Regions from separate parts of the Bariatricus sp. HCP28S3_A7 genome, predicted to be linked through region 1. Evidence: predicted binding sites of a transcription regulator. Region 1 holds the regulator's gene; each other region holds the start of a gene.
What was found. Region 1 encodes HrcA, which represses chaperone genes, less so after heat shock. Its sites were predicted from a motif close to TGTTAGCACTCNNNNNNNNNGAGTGCTAACA; they were not measured.
Positions count from the first base shown of each region.

Region 2: the regulator HrcA is predicted to act here: its motif matches at 4,338-4,368, upstream of ACTNA4_RS04815 (Hsp20/alpha crystallin family protein).
Region 3: the regulator HrcA is predicted to act here: its motif matches at 3,053-3,083, upstream of htpG (molecular chaperone HtpG).

Region 1 covers NZ_JBQHSG010000011.1:24,094-31,681, forward strand. The annotation lists gene ACTNA4_RS09085 (DUF6465 family protein) at 1-43, opposite strand, end outside; gene dnaJ (molecular chaperone DnaJ) at 451-1,644, opposite strand; gene dnaK (molecular chaperone DnaK) at 1,743-3,614, opposite strand; gene grpE (nucleotide exchange factor GrpE) at 3,725-4,417, opposite strand; gene hrcA (heat-inducible transcriptional repressor HrcA) at 4,444-5,487, opposite strand; gene hemW (radical SAM family heme chaperone HemW) at 5,650-6,864, opposite strand; gene lepA (translation elongation factor 4) at 6,866-7,588, opposite strand, start outside.
Region 2 covers NZ_JBQHSG010000004.1:219,067-226,654, reverse strand. The annotation lists gene ACTNA4_RS04840 (alpha-galactosidase) at 1-272, shown strand, start outside; gene ACTNA4_RS04835 (glycosyl hydrolase 2 galactose-binding domain-containing protein) at 359-1,561, shown strand; gene ACTNA4_RS04830 (hypothetical protein) at 1,630-1,782, shown strand; gene ACTNA4_RS04825 (flavin reductase) at 1,908-3,698, shown strand; gene ACTNA4_RS04820 (hypothetical protein) at 3,946-4,194, shown strand; gene ACTNA4_RS04815 (Hsp20/alpha crystallin family protein) at 4,493-4,912, shown strand; gene ACTNA4_RS04810 (Hsp20/alpha crystallin family protein) at 4,970-5,431, shown strand; gene ACTNA4_RS04805 (sodium:proton antiporter) at 5,726-7,117, shown strand; gene ACTNA4_RS04800 (AAA family ATPase) at 7,133-7,588, shown strand, end outside.
Region 3 covers NZ_JBQHSG010000010.1:39,229-46,816, forward strand. The annotation lists gene ACTNA4_RS08695 (FtsX-like permease family protein) at 1-3,018, shown strand, start outside; gene htpG (molecular chaperone HtpG) at 3,169-5,232, shown strand; gene ACTNA4_RS08705 (DUF5721 family protein) at 5,302-5,805, opposite strand; gene rluF (23S rRNA pseudouridine(2604) synthase RluF) at 5,997-6,782, shown strand; gene ligA (NAD-dependent DNA ligase LigA) at 6,775-7,588, shown strand, end outside.

The DNA.
Region 1 (7,588 bases):
TCTTATCAATTACTGCTTTAGAACGTTTGCTTACTCTTGCCATATTTAAATATCCTCCTCGATTCTAAGTTACTGCATGTTGCCACATAACAAAGTACAAAAACCGGAAAAATTTTCCTCGGAATTTGCTTACCGCGATATTATACCACAGAAATTTCAAAAAGTCACATTGATTCCCAAGATATATTTGACTTTCAGCCTTTTTTAATGTAGAAATTTTTCTCAATTTTACTGTATTAATTATGCAAATTGTGCTATAATGTTTATATTGCAAAGAAAGGAAGGTAACATTATGGTATTATTGGTTGGCATTATCGCAGTTGCAATCATCGCAGCTATCGTTACCGCCTGTGTTACTTCAGTAATTGGTGGCATCGCCGGCAGCGAATTGGAAGAAGAAGAATAAAAATATGCGTTTCATGTGGGATGTTCACACGAAACGCATATTTTTTATTCTTCCAATTCTTCTAACTTTTCCTTCACCTTATCCATGAAGCCTTTTTTCTTATTCTTTGTTTTTCCTTCGGGTTCTTCTTCCTGATTCAAAGAATTCCCTGTCAATTCATCAAATTTGCGAAGTGCCTCTTTGGCCTCTGCACTTAATTTTTCCGGTGTCTGAATCACAAGCGTGACATAATGATCTCCACGTACCTGCGGATTTCTGAGCGAAGGAACACCTTTTCCTTTCAGACGCACTTTCGTATCGGTCTTTGTTCCCGGTTTTATATTATAAAGCACATCCCCATCAATCGTCTTAATTCTTACGTCACCACCGAGCGCTGCCTGTGCAAATGTAATCGGTGCTGTTGAAAACAGATGTACATCCTGTCTCTGGAAAATCGGATGCCGTGAAACAGTAACCTCGACCAAAAGATCTCCTCTCGGACCTCCATTCACCCCAGGTTCTCCCTTTTCGCGAATCCGTACGCTCTGTCCATTATCAATACCTGCCGGAATAGAAACCTTAATCTTCTTTCGACTGGACGTATATCCTGTTCCGCCACAATCCGGACATTTTTCGCGAATAACCTTACCTGTTCCCTGACACTCCGGACAAGTCTGTACATTCTGTACTGTTCCGAAGAACGACTGGGATGTATAGACTACCTGTCCTTTTCCACCGCATCGGCTGCAGGTTTCCGGACTTGTTCCCGGTTTTGCCCCGGTACCGTTACATTTACTGCACGGATCTTTCAACACAACCTCCAGTTCCTTCTCACAGCCAAACACAGCCTCTTCAAATGTAATTCTAACACCTTTTCGAATATTTGCCCCTTTCATAGGACCGGTATTGGCACGGCCTCCTCTTCTGCCTCCGCCAAATAAATCACCAAATATATCGCCGAAAATATCGCCGAAATCTGCGCTGTTAAAATCGAATCCTCCGAATCCCCCGGCTCCGCCGGCACCTCCTTCAAAGGCGGCATGTCCAAACTGGTCATATTGACGACGTTTTTCGGGATCACTCAGTACTGCATATGCTTCAGAGGCTTCTTTAAACTTTTTTTCGGCCTCGGCATCCCCCGGATTCATATCCGGATGGTATTTCTTGGCCAAAGCCCGATATGCTTTCTTCAATGTCGCCTCATCCGCATCTTTGGAGACACCAAGGACTTCATAGTAATCTCTTTTTGATTCTGCCATAACCCTACCTCATCACTTCTACTTTTTCGTATGCATAGCAACAAATCTGCAAGACGGATTTACCCGCCTTGCAGAAAATAATTTTGTTAAACAAGAACTTAAACTTCTCTATAATCTCCGTCTACAACGTCATCTCCGTTGTATCCTTCCGGTGCCGGTCCTGCTTCCGGAGCCGGTCCACCCTGTGCTCCTGCTGCGCCGGCTGCAGCACCAGCCTGCTCATAAACCTTTGTGAACAGCTTCTGTGCACTTTCCATCAGTTTTTCTTTTGCAGCCTTGATCTCAGCGACCTGAGCATCTGTCATTTCATCGCCTGCTTTTGCAAGCAAATCTTTCAGAGTCTGAACATCAGCTTCTACTGCGCTTCTGTCAGCAGCATCGATCTTGTCACCAACTTCTTTCATTGCTTTCTCGGTCTGGAATACCATTGCGTCTGCGTCATTCTTGGTGTCAATTGCTTCTTTACGCTTCTTATCCTGTGCTTCGAACTCAGCAGCTTCTTTTACTGCACGATCGATATCTGCATCGGACATATTAGAACCTGCTGTGATCGTAATATGCTGTTCTTTTCCTGTTCCCAGATCTTTTGCTGATACATTTACAATACCGTTTGCATCGATATCAAATGTAACTTCGATCTGCGGGATTCCACGCGGTGCCGGCGGAATTCCGTCCAGTCTGAACTGTCCGAGGGACTTGTTGTCTCTTGCGAACTGTCTTTCACCCTGAACAACGTTGATATCAACTGCTGTCTGGTTATCTGCAGCAGTAGAGAAAATCTGGCTCTTCTTGGTCGGGATTGTTGTATTTCTCTCGATCAATCTTGTAGCAACACCACCCATTGTCTCGATGGACAGTGACAGCGGAGTTACATCCAGAAGAAGGATGTCGCCTGCGCCGGCATCTCCAGCCAGTTTACCGCCCTGAACGGATGCACCAAGGGCTACACACTCATCCGGATTCAGAGATTTGCTCGGTTCTTTGCCTGTGAGACGTTTTACTTCTTCCTGTACAGCCGGGATACGGGTAGATCCACCTACCAGAAGTACCTGGCCAAGGTCAGACGCTGTGATACCTGCATCAGACAGTGCACGTCTTACCGGTTCTGCTGTCTTTTCAACCAGTTCATGAGTTAATTCATCGAATTTAGCTCTTGTCAGGTTCATATCGAAATGCTTCGGTCCTTCTGCTGTTGCAGTGATGAACGGAAGGTTAATATTAGTTGTTGTTGCAGACGAGAGCTCTTTCTTTGCTTTTTCAGCTGCTTCTTTCAATCTCTGAAGAGCCATCTTATCTGTAGAAAGATCTACACCTTCTTTTGCCTTGAAATCTGCAAGCATATAGTCTGTGATCTTCTGATCGAAGTCATCTCCGCCAAGTCTGTTGTTACCTGCTGTAGATAATACTTCGATAACGCCGTCACCGATCTCAATAACGGATACATCGAATGTACCACCGCCAAGGTCATAAACCATGATCTTCTGTTCTTTTTCATTGTCCAGACCATAAGCAAGTGCTGCCGCTGTAGGCTCGTTGATGATACGTTTTACATCAAGACCGGCGATCTTACCGGCATCCTTGGTAGCCTGACGCTGTGCATCGTTGAAATATGCCGGAACAGTGATAACTGCTTCTGTAACCTTTTCTCCAAGGTATGCTTCTGCATCTGCTTTCAGTTTCTGAAGAATCATAGCTGAAATTTCCTGCGGAGAATATTTCTTTCCATCAATGTCAACTTTATGGTCTGTTCCCATTTCTCTCTTGATAGAAGAAATTGTCTTTTCTGCGTTTGTAACTGCCTGACGTTTTGCAGGTTCACCTACCAGACGTTCTCCTGTTTTTGTAAATGCTACGATAGACGGTGTTGTTCTTGCACCTTCTGTATTTGCGATTACAACCGGCTGACCACCTTCCATAACCGCTACACAACTGTTTGTTGTACCTAAATCAATACCAATGATTTTGCCCATTATGAAGACCTCCTAATATTTTAAAAAATTTGTTTACTTACTTTGTTTATATAGAGTATATCTGCATCTTCATGTGTAAATATACAAACTATTTCATTCATTCTGCTATTTTAATTAGCAACCTTTACCATGCTGTGTCTCACAACACTTTCACGATACATATATCCTTTCTGGAATTCCTCGACCACGACATTCTCTCCGGCCTCTTCATCTTCAATATGCATCACTGCATTATGAAAATCCGGGTTAAATTCCTGTCCGACCGCCTCAATCGGTTTCACACCGATGCCTTCCAGTGTTGTCATAAGCTGCTTGTAGATCTTATCCATTCCCTGCACAAACGGATCTTCTTTGTTTTCCTCAGCTACAGACTGCAGGCCGCGTTCAAAATTATCAACGACCGGAAGAATCTTTTCCACGATATCTTTTGCACCGATCTCATACATGGCTGATTTTTCTTTCTCAGTCCGCTTTCTGTAATTATCGAATTCTGCCATCTGTCTGGTAAGCTTATCTGTCAGATCTGCAATCTGCTCATCCTTCTTGTCTTTTTTATTCTTTTTTTCAAAAAGCTTTGATTTTTTCGGCTCCGCAGTTTCTTCTGTTTTTTCTTCTTCCTTCGCATCTGCTTCGCCGGCCTCTTTGTTCTCACCTTCCCGACTTTCTTCGGAATCCTCTTCCTTATCATTTTCTTTTTCAGCAGCTTCTTCTGCTTCCGCTTCCATGGCGGCTTTCTTTGCCTCTTCCACTGCTTCTTTTACCATTTCTTCATTACTCATCTGATTATCCAACGGTTCTGCCACCTTTCTCCTTTCATAGTCCGGATGTTCTAACCATCCCTGTGGAAAATCTCATCCAGTTCCGCCATCAGAGTCTTTAACGTCTTCATTACATGTTCGTAATCCATCCGCTTCGGTCCAATGATTCCAATGGTCCCCTGCATACCCTCACCAAGCTCATAGGTCGCTGTGACAACACTGCAGTCCTTCATCTTCTCCACATTGGATTCATTTCCGATATAGACCTGAATGTCTTTATTCTCGCTGCTGGCCATCGTCTTTGATACCAGCGCTGCCAGCTGCTGCTTTTCTTCGAAAGCACTGATAATCTCCTGAGCGCTCTGCTTATCGCTAAGCTCCGGATATTTAAAAATATTCGTTGCGCCGCTGGTGTAAATCTCCATGTCATCATCAAGCTGTATCACATTCGCCACTGCATCCAGCACATTACTGACCACTTCACTGTGAATCCCTGCCTGTTCCTTCAGTCTGGCGATCATTCCGAGATTGATCTCTTCCACCGACAGTCCGATCAGTGCCGTATTTAACAGCATATTCAGTTTCAGCAATGCTTCGTTATCCAATGGCTCTTCCAGTGTAATAATCTGGTTCTTTACGATATTTCCATCCATCACAATGACGACGACCAACTGGTTCTCATCTACCTGTGAAAGCTGGATGAACTTCAGCTTATTCCTGTTATATACCGGAGAGGAAATCATCGTCGCGTAATTGGTGTTCGTTGCCAGTACTTTCGCGACCTGCCTTAGGAGCTGATCCATCTTATCTGACTTCTCCAGCATCTGTTCCCTCAGTTCTGTGACCTCCTGCTCTTTCTGGCTCATCAGCATATCTACATACCATCGATATCCTTTATCAGATGGAATCCTTCCCGCCGATGTGTGAGGCTGCATGATATAACCCAGTTCTTCCAGATCCGCCATTTCATTCCGGATCGTTGCAGAGCTTAAGTTCAGATCCGTATACTTGGAAATCGTTCTCGATCCCACCGGCTCTCCGGTGTCTAAATAATTCTTAATGATGGCATGAAGGATTTTCGTTTTCCGCTCACTAAGTTCCTGTATAGACTCCATCTGCACCCTCCTTTGTTTTATTAGCACTCGGCATATTCGAGTGCTAACATCATCTTCGCTTATTAATGTATCACTCCCAACACGCTTTGTCAACCCACTTTATAAATATTTCATAGTTACACTTTTTTATCGCAAAAGGACTGCCATATGACAGTCCTTTTCTCAAAACATAAACTCCACAAATACCGTATTGCTCACATCGATTCCCTGTTCTGTAAGCGCGATACGGTCCTCATGTTCTTCTATAAGATGCATACCTTTCAGTTTCCGGATCGGTTTTCCGTAGACCGCTTCGATCCCGGTTCCAAAGGCTTCCTCAAATTCTGTTTTCGATATGCCTTCCGTCATGCGCAGTCCGAGAAACATGAATTCCTCCATCTCATCTTCCAGGCTGAGTTTTTCTCCGGAAAATTTTTCTTCAAAATTATCCCTGTATTCCGTCATCTTTTCCGGATTACTGTATCTTGCCCCTTCAAAAAATGTGGCGGCACCCACGCCGAACCCCAGATACGGCACTCTTCTCCAATACCCGCAGTTGTGCCTGCATCGGTATCCGGGCTTTGCATAATTGGAAATCTCATACCGCTGATATCCCGCACCGACGAGGATCTGCTCTGTCTGATGATACATCTCCCGTTCTTCCTCCTCCGTAGGAAGCGCAGGCCACGGCAGATTTGCACCCTTTCTTTTCTCACATCCCGACTCCGCCCTTTCTTCCCGTCCTGCATCTTCCCCGTACCTGTCATAGAATAAAGTTCCGGGTTCGATGATCAGACTGTATGCAGAAATGTGCTCCGGCTCCAGAGCCGCGACTGTTCTCAGTGTTTCGGTCCAGCTCTCCGCCGTCTGACCCGGGATCGCCGAAATCAGATCAATATTGATATTGTCAAATCCGCACATCCTCGCACTCCTATAGGCCTCAAGGAATTCTTCATAAGTGTGTATCCTTCCAAGCATCCGCAGTTCTTCATCATGGACAGACTGTAGTCCGATGCTCAGCCGGTTCACACCGGCATCTTTATACGCTTTCAGTTTTTCATCCGTAACCGTACCGGGATTCATCTCCATAGAAATCTCCGCATCCGCAGAAATGTGATATTGATCCCGAACCGTATCAAGAATCATCCGGAACTGGTCTCCGGTAAGAAGAGAGGGAGTCCCTCCTCCAAAGAAAATGGAAGAGACCTGATACTCTTCCACTTTTCCTGCATTTGTCCTGATTTCCTCACACAGAATCTGTACATATTCTTCCCGCTCTTTCTCGCCTGCGGGCGCTGATAGGAAATCACAGTAGGCACATTTCTTCAGGCAGAACGGAATATGAATGTACAGTTCCAAAGGCTTGCCCGCCCCACCTGATATTTGTTTTCTTTCCATATTATTTCTTATCATCCAATTTCAGAACACTCATAAATGCTTTCTGCGGAATTTCTACATTTCCCACCTGACGCATACGTTTCTTTCCTTCTTTCTGCTTCTCCAGAAGTTTCTTCTTACGTGTGATATCACCGCCGTAACACTTCGCAAGAACATCTTTACGCAGAGCTTTGACCGTCTCACGCGCAATGATCTTGCTTCCGATCGCTGCCTGGATCGGGATCTCGAAGAGCTGTCTCGGGATCTCTTCCTTCAGCTTTTCACACATCTTTCTTCCCCGGTCATAAGCGCTTCCTGCAAATACAATGAAGGAAAGTGCATCGACTTCTTCTTTATTAATGAGAATATCCAGCTTGACCAGTTCAGACCGCTCATATCCAAGAAGCTCATAATCAAAAGAAGCGTATCCGCGCGAACGTGATTTCAGTGCATCAAAGAAATCATAGATAATTTCATTCAGAGGCAGATGGTAGTGAAGCACTGCTCTTGTCTCTTCGATATATTCCATTCCCTGGTACACGCCTCGTCTTTCCTGACACAGATCCATGATCGCTCCGATGAATTCCGAAGTTACCATGATCTCCGCTTTTACGACAGGTTCCTCCATATATTCAATCTCCGCAGGATCCGGCAGATTGGACGGATTGGTAAGTTCAATCACCTCTCCGTTTGTCTTATACACTTTGTAGATAACTCCGGGTGCTGTCGTCACCAGATCCAGGTT
Region 2 (7,588 bases), on a different contig from region 1:
AAGATGAAGTGCTGATGGCTTATTTCAGACTGTTGGAACCGGCACAGGGAAAATTCGAAAGAATCTATCTGAAAGAGCTGGAAGAAACTGCAAAATATTCTGTTCAGGAATGCTTTGGTGCACATATGGATTGCGGAGTGCATTATGGAGATGAATTGATGTACGCGGGCCTTAGTGTATCGGATTGTTCTGCAGGAATTCCAATGCTTGCAAGGGAGCAGCAGGGAGATTATTTTTCACGGCTCTTTTATCTGAAGAAAGTGGAAGAATAAATAAAAAGTATCGAAGATGAAAAGGGGAGCGCTGCGCAGTGGCTTTGGGGAGCCGGTGTACAGCGCTTTCGTAGAATGGGGCTATAATGGAAAAAATTAACTTAAATGAAAATTGGTGTATCTGCTGCACGGATGATGCAAAATGTTTTTATTCCGATGTGCCGGCTACTGTTGCTAACACATTGTATGAAAATGGAGAGATTGAAGATCCGTATTATGGTGAAAATGAGTGGAAAACCTACGATGTATTAAAAAAAGATTATGAGTTTACCAATACATTTTCCGTTTCAAATAAAGTAATATCCAGTGACAAGGTTCTGCTTCGTTTCGAGGGACTTGACACGGCGGCTGACATTTATCTGAATGATCAGCATCTCGCTTTTGTAAATGATATGAATCGTACCTATGAGTTTGATGTGAAAGATATTTTGAAGGAAGGGGAGAATTCCATCCGCATCTTATTTCATTCAAACATTGAATATGCATTGGAACAGCACAGAAAAGAACCATATTATACGACTTCTGATACAGTAGATGGTTTCAGTCTTGTTCGAAAAGCACATTGTACCTATGGCTGGGACTGGGGCCCGAAACTGCCTGATATGGGGATATGGAGACCGGTCAGCATTGTTGCATATAATCTGGCGAAATTTGAGGATGTCTATGTTCGTCAGCACCATCATGAAGGCAATGTGGAAGTTCAGTTTGATGTTGCATTTGAAAGACTTGCAAATGGAAAAGAAACAGAGCTTGAAATCAGTATTGTATCGCCGGAAGGAAACTGCATCGAACAAAAATATTGTGGAATCAAAACAAAAGATTCCTACACGATCCAGAAAACTGATCGAACAGTGCGTGAAAGCGAACTACAACTGTATCCGTGTGTGGAGGCTGATTTCACAGAAGTGCTGAAGAATAAAGCCACATTCCGTTCGCAGTATCTGGAGTATATCTTATATGAAGGAGAAAATGAGACGAGCCGCGGCACCTTATTGTTCTGCAGACCGAAGCACTTTGAATTTGCAGATCCTGGTCTTACCTATACGGTTGAAGAAAACGAAGACAGTTATATTCTCAGATTCCGTACGGAGAACTATGCCAAATATGTTGTACTGGAAGCGGAGAAGTTTGATTTTGTCGCGAGCGATAACTGTTTTGACATTTCAAAAGGCGAAGAAAAAGTAATCGAGATTAAGAAAGTGGATATTACAAAGGATGGGGAGACAATCCAGATTCAGCCTTCTGACTTTGAAACGCTTACAATCTTAAATGCGTTTGACATCAAATAGTGGATGTAACATAGAAACAGGTGCTTGACCGTGCCGAAAGGAGAACAGAATGAAACGATCTAAGATTAATGCAGAAATTTATTTTGTTAGTCGTGACAGGGATAATTCTGCATCCGCTTCAAGGAGCGATGTTCGTAAAAATCGTACATAAACTGGCAGCAGTTCTTTTTCTGATTGGTATGCTGTGGCATATGTGGCAGCACAGAGCAAAAAGGAAATAGAATCCTTAGAAGGAAGCACCGTGTGTATTCAAAAAAATTCAACATAATATGGCATAGGACTAGTCATTACACTTATGATTTGATACAATACCTTATAGCAAATCAGCGAAAAGGAGAGAATGCAAATGGAGATTACAAACGACATTAAATATGTAGGTGTCAATGATCATGAAATTGACCTGTTTGAAGGTCAGTATGATGTTCCGAACGGCATGGCATACAATTCCTATGTTATTGTGGATGAAAAAGTAGCCGTTATGGATACCGTAGATGCAAGATTTCAGCATGAATGGCTGGATCAGATCGGTGCTTTACTGGGAGACCGCCAGCCGGATTATCTGATCATTCAGCATATGGAACCGGATCATTCCGCAAATATTGCGAATTTCATGGATATCTACAAAGATACAAAGATCGTGTCCAGTGTGAAAGCTTTTGCAATGATGAAACAGTTTTTTGGAACTGATTTCACAGACAGACAGATCGTGATCAAAGAAGGGGATACGCTGGAACTCGGAAAGCATACCCTGGCATTTGTCGCTGCACCAATGGTTCACTGGCCGGAAGTTATGGTGACATATGATACCTGTGACAAAGTGCTGTTCTCTGCAGACGGATTCGGTAAATTCGGCGCTCTGGATGTAGAAGAGGACTGGGCATGCGAAGCTCGTCGTTATTATATCGGAATCGTAGGAAAATACGGCGCTCAGGTACAAAATCTGCTGAAGAAAGCAGCAGGACTGGATATTCAGACGATCTGTCCGCTGCACGGACCGATTTTGAAAGAAAATCTGGGATATTACCTTGGACTTTACAACACATGGTCTTCTTACGAAGCAGAATCAGAAGGAATTGTGATCGCTTATACTTCCGTATATGGCAATACAAAGAAAGCCGTCAATGCACTGGCAGATAAACTCCGTGCAAAAGGCTGCCCGAAAGTAGAACTGCATGACCTTGCACGTACGGATATGGCTGAAGCTGTGGAAGATGCATTCCGCTACAACAAGCTGGTACTTGCCACTACGACTTATAACGCAGACATTTTCCCGTTCATGCGCGAATTTATCAATCATCTGACCGAACGCAATTATCAGAAGAGAACGGTGGCATTTATCGAAAACGGCTCCTGGGCTCCGATGGCTACAAAGGTTATGAAAGGCATGCTGGAAAAGAGTAAAAATCTGACCTATACAGAGAATACAGTACGTATCATGTCAGCACTGAATGAAGAGAGCAGTGAGCAACTTGAAAAACTGGCTGATGAGCTTTGTGCAGACTATATTGCACAAAATGCAGATACAGCGAATAAAAATGATCTGTCTGCACTTTTCAACATCGGATACGGGTTGTATGTGATTACATCCAACGATGGAAAGAAGGATAATGGTCTGATCGTAAATACGGTATCTCAGGTTACGAATACTCCGAACCGGGTCGCTGTAACGATCAATAAGGCAAATTATTCTCATCATGTGATCAAACAGACAGGAATCATGAATCTGAACTGCCTGTCTACGGAAGCGCCGTTCCGTGTATTTGAGAGATATGGTTTCCAGAGCGGAAGAACGGTTGATAAATTCGAAGGCGTTGAAACACTTCGCTCTGATAATGGACTGGTATTCCTGCCGAAATACATTAATTCCTTCATGTCGTTAAAGGTAGAACAGTATATAGATCTGGATACACATGGAATGTTCATCTGCAGTATTACAGAATCCCGTGTGATCTCTAATGTGGAAACGATGACCTATACTTACTATCAGAATTATGTAAAACCGAAACCACAGACTGAAGGAAAGAAAGGATTTGTCTGCAAGATCTGCGGTTATATCTATGAAGGCGATGAACTGCCGGAAGACTTTATCTGCCCGCTGTGCAAGCATGGAGTGGCGGATTTTGAGCCGATTGCGTAGAGGAAGATGTGTGGTTGTGCGTAACACGCAATAAGAATATTGAATCAGAAGATGCCCTGAAATGCCGAAACTGAACGGTGTTTTGGGGCATCTTTTATGTTGATTTAGAACAGTAAGGAATTGTATTTCGTATTTCCTTATGTTAGAATACAGACAAAGCATTTAGTTCTATTTGTCTAAGCGAAAAGTGTCTGATTTTATCTCATACATCAGAATTTTTTAGAAATCTCAATGCTTGCAGATATTTATGCGAACATTACGAAAAATGCGAATCTGTACGGGACACAATGAAGAATTGATGAATATGCGCCAGACCCGCGCGGAGGGGTATGAGGATGGCGAAGCCGCTGGAATGATAAAGGGCGAAGCGATTGGAAGGCAGCAGATTAATCAGTTGAATATTCTTCTTGAAGAGCAGAATCGGACGGTAGATATCATAAAAGCAGCAAATGATCCGGAGTATCAGAAGAAATTATTGGAAGAATTTTCACTATAAGGAGTTATAAGCGAGTTCTGAATTTAGAAGAAAAGATAATTAGAAAATAAAGAATAGAAACAGTCATTGCAGAATATTGGACGCTGTATTTCAATTCCTGCAATGGCTGTTTTTGATTCTGAGGAGAGAAAAAAATTTAAAAAAATTAGCACTCACCTATTGACAGTGCTAACAATAAGTGTTATATTACAACTAGAACAAGGGAAGAGGAAAAATAAAAGAACAGAAACTGAATCTCGAAGTTCAAATCTACAAACAATATAACATACATATATATTTTAAGAAGGAGCGATGCTTTATGTTAATGCCTAGTATTTTTAGAAACGATGTATTTGATAACTTTTTTGAGGATCCATTCGGAAGTTACGGGGCAACGGATTTGATGAGTACAGATATCCAGGATAAGGATGGCGCATATGAGATTACGATGAATATCCCGGGTGCGAAGAAAGAAGATGTACAGGCAGAACTGAAAGATGGTTACCTTACCATTCATGCTTCGGTAAATGCGAAGAGAGATGACAAAGATGAGAAAGGACATTACATCCGCAGGGAAAGATATTCAGGAACCGGAAGCAGAAGTTTCTTTGTAGGAGATGATGTGACGGAAGAAGATATCAAAGCAAAATTCGAAGACGGAACACTGAAGATGATAATCCCGAAGAAAGAAGCCAAACCTGCCGTTGAGACAAAAAGGTTTATTTCGATTGAAGGATAATGGATAACAGATAACAATAGTATATTAATTGATTTGAATTGAATGGAGGAATGACTTATGATGACACCGAGTATTTTTGGAAATGACTTTTTTGATGATTTTTGGAGTTTCCCGTTTTATAATGACAAAGATGTAAAGAGAATGGAAAAGAAAGCCTATGGGCGTGGCGCTAAAAATATCATGAAAACGGATATCAGAGAGCATGATACAGGATATACGATTGAAGTGGAGCTTCCGGGCTTTAAGAAAGATGAAGTAAAGGTATCGCTGGAAGATGGATACCTTACGATCAATGCTGCGAAGATGCAGGAGGAGAATGAGAAGGATAAAGCGACCGGAAAATACATCCGTCAGGAACGTTTCTCCGGAGCTTGCCAAAGAAGCTTCTATGTAGGTGAAGATCTGACGGAGGAAGATATTAAAGGAGAATTTAAGCATGGCATTTTGAAACTGGAGATTCCGAAAAAGGAAGCAAAGCCCGTAGTAGAGACGAAAAAGTATATCACGATTGAAGGATAATTTTTTAGGACTCTCTTATATCAGTGAAATAAAGGAGCACGCTGCAGACTTTACCGTCGGCAGCGTGCTTTTTCTGAGCATTTAGCTGTTTATAAAAACCGATAAATGGAAAAAATTAGTGAATCTGACGATGTATTATTTACTCTTCGTGTGCTATATTAGGAGTGCCCCAAAGGGCGGTCATTGTATGAGAATACTTTGAGAAAATGAGTCAGGGAGGGTGTTAGCTTGAAAAAACGATATTATTTTATGACTACTTTGTTTACTCTTATTTTAGTCAACCTAGCAAGTCCAATGGCGGTATTGGCAGCGGATCATGCTGTAAAAAAGGCAGATGCAATCGTTCCGCCGCTTTGGATGTGTGTTCCGTTTGCCGGACTTCTTCTTTGTATTGCAGTTATGCCACTGATCAAACCGGCGTGGTGGGAGAAACATCAGCCGTGGGCCGTGATTTTGTGGTCTGTTCTTTTTGTGATACCTTATGCGGTTGTATATGGGATGGGGACTGCCGCAGAAACAGTTCTGGAATGTATCATCGGGGATTATTTAACATTTATTGTGCTTTTGTTCGGACTTTTCTGTGTGGCTGGTAATATTACGATGGAAGGAGACCTTGCAGGTTCGCCCAGAGTGAATGTGATATTACTTACACTTGGAACCGTTTTGTCAAGTCTGATCGGAACGACGGGAGCAAGTATGCTGATGGTGCGCCCGGTCATAAAGATGAACTCGTGGCGTAAGAAGAGAGCACATATCATGGTGTTTTTCATTTTCCTGGTGTCCAATATCGGAGGGTGTCTGACACCGGTGGGAGATCCGCCGCTTTTGATGGGATTTTCCAGAGGAGTGCCGTTTTTTTGGAGCCTGCATCTGTTCCCGATTTTACTCTTTAATATGGTAGTATTATTAACAGTATTTTATTGGATCGATCGTCGTGCGTATTGCAGGGATATTGCTTCAGGGCGGATGCCGGATATCAGCAGACCGGGCACAAAGATTACGATCAAAGGTCTGCATAATATTATTTTTCTTGTAATGATCGTTGCAGCTGTTATACTGAGTGGCGTGTTGCCAGAGCTCCCGCTTTTCCGGGATGCGTCGGGAAATGTAAAAGGAATTCCTGTGTTTGGAAGTGTCACACTGACCTGGCCTGCGATAATCGAAATGGCGATCATTCTTCTGGCAGCATTTCTGTCATTTAAAACGACGGATCAAGAAGTGCGGAAGAAAAACCATTTCACATGGGGAGCAATTCAGGAAGTTGCGGTGCTTTTTATTGGCATATTTATCACGATGCAGCCGGCGCTTATAATTCTTAAGAGTATGGGGGCGAGTCTGGGGCTTACCAAACCGATGGAAATGTTCTGGGTGACCGGTGCGCTTTCCAGTTTTCTGGATAACACGCCGACTTATCTGGTGTTCCTTACAACGGCAGGCGTTATGGGATTCACAAAAGGAATTGCGACTACACTGGGAACGGTTCCGGTGAAAATGCTGACGGCGATTTCCTGCGGCGCGGTATTTATGGGAGCGAACACATACATTGGAAATGCTCCGAACTTTATGGTGAAATCCATTTCAGAAGAAAATGGTATTCGTATGCCGTCATTTTTCCATTATCTGTTATGGTCTGTTTGTGTATTGGTTCCGGTGTTCCTGCTGGATACACTCGTGTTTTTTAGATAGGGAGGGGAAGAGTATATGCAGAATAGTAATAACAGCCTGTTAAGGCTGGCAGAACGAATTTATGATTTGGATGCAAAAGTATATGAAAGTCTGGGTTCTTCTCTGGGACGAGTGTTTAATGGAGACAGAGAACGGTGCATCAATGATATTGTCGAGAGACTGCGTGAAAGAAATGAAGGGCATACACTGAGAAGTGAACTTGCCCTGATCAGCAACATGGCGCGCACGATTCGGGAAAAACCGGTTCGAAGCGAGATTATGCGGGAATACGATCAAATATTAAAAGCTGTGGAAGAACTGCCTACCAGTTTCGCAGAGGGGGATGTTCTGGATGTCAAACGTGCGAAACTGAATACTTTGACACAGCGGTTCGGGGAGAAGGATCATATGATCATCTGTATCGGACGAACATATGGATGTGGAGGAAGTGAGATCGGATTCCAGCTGGCAGATGCGCTGAAAATCAATTAT
Region 3 (7,588 bases), on a different contig from region 1:
AATCTGGATGTATATACAGAAGCTTATGTGCGGGTGAGCGATGCGGAGGATGCAGTGGCGTTTACGAAGGAATATGAAGATCTCACGGATGCCGCAAAAGCTGCAATCGAAGAAATTGAAGAAGAGCGCTGTAAGGCACGGCGTGAGGAAGTCCTGGAAGAAGCAAATTCAGAGATTGCAGATGCCGAGAAAGAGTTGGATGACAAATCGGAAGAACTGGATGCGGCAAAGCAGGAACTGGAGGATGCTCGCAGTACAGCCGCGAAGAAGCTGGCTGATGCAAAAAAGGAGCTGGAGGACGGCGAGGCACTTCTTACGCAGTCACGAAAGCAGATCGAAGTCGGTAAGAAACAAATCGAAGATGCGAAATCCGAACTGAATCGTCAGCAGAGTACCTTAGATGAGGCAAAGAAGGAATATGAGAGCGGATATGCAGAATTTTCCGAAAAGGAGAAGGAATTAGACGAAGCGGAAGCGGAGTATCAGAAAAACTATGATCAGTATATGCCGCTGATCACTTCCGGGAAGGAAGAGATCGCCAATGGAAAAGAGCAGATTGAAGCCGGACGTGAGCAGATCGAAGAAGGAATCCTGCAGATTGATACCGGTATCGAACAGCTTCAGCAGGCAGCAGATGGTCTGGAGCAGATCGACTCGGCACTTGAAACATTGGATAAGCTGGTACAGATTGGGCAAAGCCTTTATGAAAAGATTTCTGCGGTTCCTGAGGAGGAACGTTCAGAACTGCAGAACAAACTCGTAGAGATTTACGAGGGAATGCTGGAGAAGAAAGAGGCACTGGAAGAACAGAAGAATGAAATTCTTGTTCAGCTGCAGGTGGCCGGAGTAGAAAATGAGGAGCAGATTCCTGCAAAAATAGAGGAGCTGCAGCAGCATAGAGAGGAACTGATCCAGAAACGAAGTGAGCTGGATGCGACCGAGAAGGAACTCCTGGAAAAAGAGGAAGAACTTCTGAAGCAGGAGCAACAGCTTATTGAAGCTGGGCAGGCTCTGGAATCGGGGAAAAAGCAGCTCGAGGATGGAAGAAAAGAACTGTTAGATGCAAAGCAGCAGATCGAAGACGGGCAGAGACAGCTGGATGCCGCATGGACACTGATCCGTGAAAAAGAGGAAAGCCTTAATCAGGGAAAAAAAGAAATTGTTTCGGCTGAGAAAGAACTGTCCGAAGGAAAATCCGAGTACGCCAAAGCGGCAGCGGATGCCGTGCAGCAGATTGAAGACGGTGAAAATCAGATCCGTGAAGGCGAAGAAAAATTGATTGAGGCGAAGCAGCAGATTGCGGATGCAAAAGCTGAGATTGCGAAGGTGGAAGAGCCGAAATGGTACATTCAGAACCGGAGTGAAGCAATGGCTGAATATGACGGCTATGGAGAAAATGCGGATCGTATGCGCTCGATCGGAGAGGTTTTCCCATTCTTGTTCTTCCTGGTCGCTGCGTTGATTAGCTTGACAACGATGACCAGGATGGTGGAGGAACAGCGTATCCAGATCGGCACGATGAAAGCACTCGGATACGGGAAATTGGCCATAGCTAAAAAGTATATTTTCTATGCACTTTCCGCGACACTTGGCGGAAGTATCGTGGGCGTCCTGATCGGTGAGAAGGTATTCCCACTGGTTATCATTTATGCATATAAGATCCTGTATAAACATTTGCCGGATATTCTGCTCCCCTATCATTTGAGCTACGCGGTTCAGGCGACAGGAATTGCTGTGATCTGTACGCTTGCGGCGACGATCGGTTCCTGCTATAAGGAACTCGCATCTCATCCGGCTGCGCTCATGAGACCGCCGGCACCGAAACAGGGCAAACGGATCCTTCTGGAAAGAATCGGATGGTTCTGGAGAAGACTTAGTTTTACATGGAAATCATCGATCAGAAATCTGATCCGCTATAAGAAACGGTTCTTTATGACCATTTTCGGTATCGGAGGATGTATGGCACTTCTTCTGGTCGGCTTTGGCCTTAAGGATTGCATTTACGAGATCGTAGACCTTCAATATGAAAAGATACAGTTTTATGATGCGACTGCATATATGAATGATACGATCGATAAAGAAGAAAAGAATCAGATCCTTGACGAATTGGAAGCAGATTCGGCGCTGGATGATTTTACACAGGTGAGGATGCAGAAACTGAAAGTGAAATCGGAAAGCGATGAATCAAGCGTGTATCTTGTGGTACCGGAAAGTGAAGAAGAACTGAAAAGCTTTCTCAGCTTCCACAGCAGAACCAGTGATGAAACATATACACTTGCCGAAGATAAAGTGATTCTTACCGAAAAGATGTCTCAGATCCTTGCGGTGAATGTGGGAGATACCATCACGATCAAAGATGACGACAAAGGAGAACGTGAAGTTGTGATCGGCGCTATATGTGAGAACTATATGGGACATTATCTCTATTTGAGCAATGATACCTATGAAGAGCTTTATGGGGCACCGCCGAAATATAATAGCATCCTTCTTCGTATGAAGGACGGACAGGAAGACTCGATCGAGGAAACGGGCAGGACGCTGCTGGAATTTGATGATGTGTTAAATGTGAGTTACAGCAAGAGCATCGAAAGCAGGCTGGATGATATGCTTCGAAGTCTGAATCTGGTCATCATTGTGTTGATCGTTTCTGCGGGAATGCTTGCGTTTGTGGTGCTGTATAATCTGAATAATATCAATATCACAGAGCGAAGGCGTGAACTGGCTACACTGAAAGTTTTGGGATTTTATGATATCGAAGTCGCATCTTATGTATACAGAGAGAATGTGATGCTGACCTTCTTGGGAGCATTGGTGGGAATGGGACTTGGAAATCTCATGCACAGATTTGTGATCGTAACCGTTGAAGTCAATGAAGCGATGTTCGGAAGAGAAATTCACCCAATCAGCTATCTGTACAGCTTCCTGTTTACCGTGGCATTCTCTATGTTCGTGAACTGGATCATGTTCTACAAACTGAAAAAGATTGATATGGTGGAATCTTTGAAGAGCGTAGAATAGAAAGTTTAGAAAAAGTTTATATTTTTCACAAAATTATTAGCACTCATTCAAAATGAGTGCTAATTTTCTATTGACATTTGGATTTTAGGGTATTAAGATATCTGATAGATGTGAAAAAGAAAAAAATATTTAACATAAGGAGTGGTACAAATGGCAGCAAAAAAAGGCAGTCTTTCAATTAGCAGCGAAAATATTTTCCCGATCATTAAGAAATGGGTGTATTCCGATCATGATATTTTCGCACGTGAACTTGTTTCCAACGGATGTGATGCGATTACTAAACTGAAAAAACTGGATATGATGGGCGAATATGAAATGCCGGAAGATTATAAAGCAAAGATCCAGGTTATCGTAAATCCGGAAGAGAAAACATTGAAATTCATCGATAACGGACTTGGTATGACCGCGGATGAGGTGGAAGAGTATATCACACAGATCGCTTTCTCCGGCGCAACGCAGTTCCTTGAAAAGTATAAGGACAAGACGACAGAGGATGACATGATCGGTCACTTTGGCCTTGGATTCTATTCCGCATTCATGGTTGCGGACGAAGTACAAATCGATACACTTTCTTATAAAGAAGGCGCAGTACCGGTACACTGGGTAAGTGATGGCGGAACAGAGTATGAGATGGAAGACGGCAATAAAGAGGGAGTTGGAACGGAGATTACCTTATTGCTTAATGAAGACAGCCTTCAGTTTGCCAATGAATACCGTATGCGTGAAGTGCTGGAGAAATATTGCTCCTTCATGCCGGTAGAGATCTATCTTTCAAAAGAAAATGCAGAGACAGAATATGAGACGATTCCGGAAGAAGAACTTCTGGATACCGATGAGGTCGTTGAACATATCCATGAAGATGCAAAGATGGAAGAAAAAGAAAATGAGAACGGCGAAAAAGAAATGGTAGAAGTTTCACCGGCAAAGGATAAAGTTAAGATTGTGAAGCGTCCGGTTCCGATAAATGATACACAGCCGCTCTGGACCAAACATCCGAATGAATGCACGAAAGATGATTATATCGAATTCTACCGCAAAGTATTTATGGATTACAAGGAGCCTCTGTTCTGGATCCATCTGAACATGGACTATCCGTTTAATCTGAAAGGTATTCTGTACTTCCCGAAGATCAATACAGAATATGATTCCATCGAAGGAACCATCAAACTGTATAACAACCAGGTATTTATCGCAGACAATATCAAGGAAGTGATTCCGGAATTCCTGATGGTATTAAAGGGCGTGATCGATTGCCCGGATCTTCCGCTGAACGTATCAAGAAGTGCACTGCAGAATGATGGATTTGTACAGAAGATCGCAGAATACATTTCCAAGAAAGTGGCAGACAAATTGTCCGGAATGTGCAAGACTGATAAGGAAACTTATGAAAAATACTGGGATGATATCAGTCCGTTCATCAAATTCGGCTGCCTGAAGGATGAGAAATTCTGTGATAAGATGAAAGATTACATCCTCTTCAAGAATCTGGATCACAACTATCTGACACTCAAAGAATGTATTGAGAAGAACGGCGGCACGATTGTAGAGCCGAATGAGAATAAAGAAGATGAGAACGAGGATGCAAACACCGTTACAGAGGATATGAAGACAACCATCTACTATGTAACGGATGAACAGCAGCAGAGCCAGTATATCAACATGTTCAAGAAAGAAGGACTGGATGCAGTGATTCTGTCCCACAACATTGATTCTCCGTTCATCACACAGCTGGAGCAGAGAAATGAGCATGTGCGGTTCCAGAGAATCGATGCAGAACTGACCGATCATTTCAAAGAAGAAGTGGCAGAAGACGAAAAGGATGCATTTAAGGAAAAAACGGACAGCCTGATGGAAATCTTCCGGAAAGCGCTTGGAAAAGATAAACTGAATGTGAAAGTGGAAAAGATGAAAGATGAAAATGTCGCTTCCATGATCACCCTTTCTGAGCAGTCACGCCGTATGCAGGAAATGATGAAGATGTATGGCATGGCAGGAATGGATCCGTCCATGTTCGGAGATGATTCTACATTGATCCTGAATGCAAATCATCCGCTGGTTCAGTATGTGGTGGATCATAAAGACGGTGAAAATACAGAACTGTTCTGCAAACAGCTTTACGATCTGGCGATGATTGCGCATAAACCACTGAATCCGGAGGAAATGACGGAATTTGTAAAACGAAGCAATGAGATAATGTTAATGCTTACAAAATAGAATACTGCAGATCATAAAAACGGGGGTCTCCTGATGTGCGATGTCATTTAGGGACCCCTTTCTTATGTGTTAAGACAAGATTTCAAAGGGGATATCCTGTTTTGTAAAGATACGCTGGACCATTTTGTCCCAGGCCTGCTCCAGCGATTTGTCCATCGTGAACAGCTTCATAGAGGTGCCTGTCGTACAGGTAAGGGATGTGCCGTTGAATTTGAAATTGAGATACAGTCCCTGTACATCAGCCGGGGAAAAAGGAAGCTCTTCCCGCTCAAGAAGATGGGCGATATTCGGTGAAGAAAGCGATAATACAAGCTTGAAGCCAAGCGGAGTTCGCTTCCCTTTGATCAAGGAAAAACAAAATTCCCTTACTTCTTTCCAGAGCGCAAAATTCCGTTCGATCTGAACAGGTTCGTCGGTTATGTCCTGATGGAAAAAATCTTTTTTCAGATGTCCGTCAAACTGAAATGTACAGAATGTGACGATCTCACCCTCAATGAAGAGAAACGAATCGAAACCGGAATGCAGAAGCAGTCCATTCATGCATTTTTTAGTGTCAAGTGAAAAGATCAGCATGAAATACCTCCTGAAATGTGTAATGATATCATTATGTATAGCTAAGTATAGCATACCGGAATGGGAAATGCATCAATTGACTTTTCTTAATAAAGACAGTACAATGAGAATGCTAAGGTTTCGGGAGCACGAAAGGTACACCGATCCGTAAGTATTTGTATGACCTCCTGGGTCAGAAAATGGGGTTAAAAGTGACAAATAAGATTGAACAGCAATTTAAGAACAGGGAAAATGCAGGTGCTGTGCGCCTGAATAAATACTTGAGTGAATCCGGCGTATGTTCCAGAAGAGAAGCGGACAAGCTGATAGAACAGGGGCGTGTGACCGTAGACGGGAAAAGAGCGGTTCCGGGTACGAAGGTGATGCAGGGACAGGAAGTGAGAATCGGGAAGAAGGTCATCTCCCGTCAGGAAGAAATGGTCGTTCTGGCCGTCAATAAGCCGCGAGGCATCGTATGCACGGAGGAGCGAAGAGAGAGAGACAGTATCGTCCGTTTTTTGAACTATCCCATCCGAATCACCTACGTCGGAAGATTGGATAAGGATTCGGAGGGTCTGCTCCTGATGACCAATAACGGCGATATCATCAATAAGATGATGCGTGCGGGAAATCATCATGAAAAGGAATATAAGGTTACGGTGAATAAGCCGGTGACGGAGGAGTTTTTGAGAAAGATGGCCTCTGGAGTCCCGATCCTGGATACGGTGACAAGACCTTGCGTGGTGGACAAGATTGGAAAGTATAAATTCCGGATTATCCTGACCCAGGGCCTGAACCGGCAGATCCGGAGGATGTGCGAAGCGCTGGGATACGAAGTGAAAGAACTGATCCGAACCCGTGTCATGAATATTGAGCTGGGAGACTTAAAACCCGGTCAGTATCGTAAGGTGACGGATCAGGAGCTGAATGAACTCTATGAACAGATCAGAAACTCATCCAATGTGACGGTGCACCAGGAGGATAGAATAGATGGATAAAAAGAAAAGAATGCAGGAATTGGTAGAACTGCTGAATCGGGCAGGGAAAGCGTATTATCAGGAATCCCGCGAAATCATGAGCAATTTTGAATATGATGCACTGTATGATGAGCTGAAAGGCCTGGAAGAAGAACTGGGCATCGTGCTTGCTTCCAGTCCGACGATCCATGTGGGATATGAGGTGCTCAGTGAGCTCCCGAAAGAACGCCACGAGTCACCGATGCTTTCACTGGACAAGACAAAAGAGGTCTCCAGACTGAAGGAATTTGTGGGAAACCAGAAAGCGGTGATCTCCTGGAAGATGGACGGGTTGACGATTGTTCTGACCTATCGCGGCGGAACACTTTATAAAGCAGTTACCCGGGGAAATGGAGAGATCGGAGAGGTTATTACCAACAATGCCCGTGTCTTTAAAAATATCCCGCTTCATATTTCCTATAAGGGGGAATTGATCCTGAGAGGGGAGGCTGTAATCGGCTACCGGGATTTTGAAAGGATCAATGAGACAATTGAAGATGTGGATGCGAAATATAAGAATCCGAGGAATCTCTGCAGTGGTTCAGTGAGACAGCTTAATAATGAGATTACAGCTAAGAGAAATGTGAAGTTTTACGCATTTACGCTGGTGAAAGCCGAGGGAGTGGATTTCCATAATTCCAGAGCATACCAGCTTGACTGGCTGGCGGATCAGGGATTTGAAGTGGTAGAACACTATCCGGTGACTGCGGACGAACTGGAAGAAAGAGTGGCTTATTTTGCAGAGAAAATCAAAGAAAATGATTTTCCATCGGATGGTCTGGTTCTGG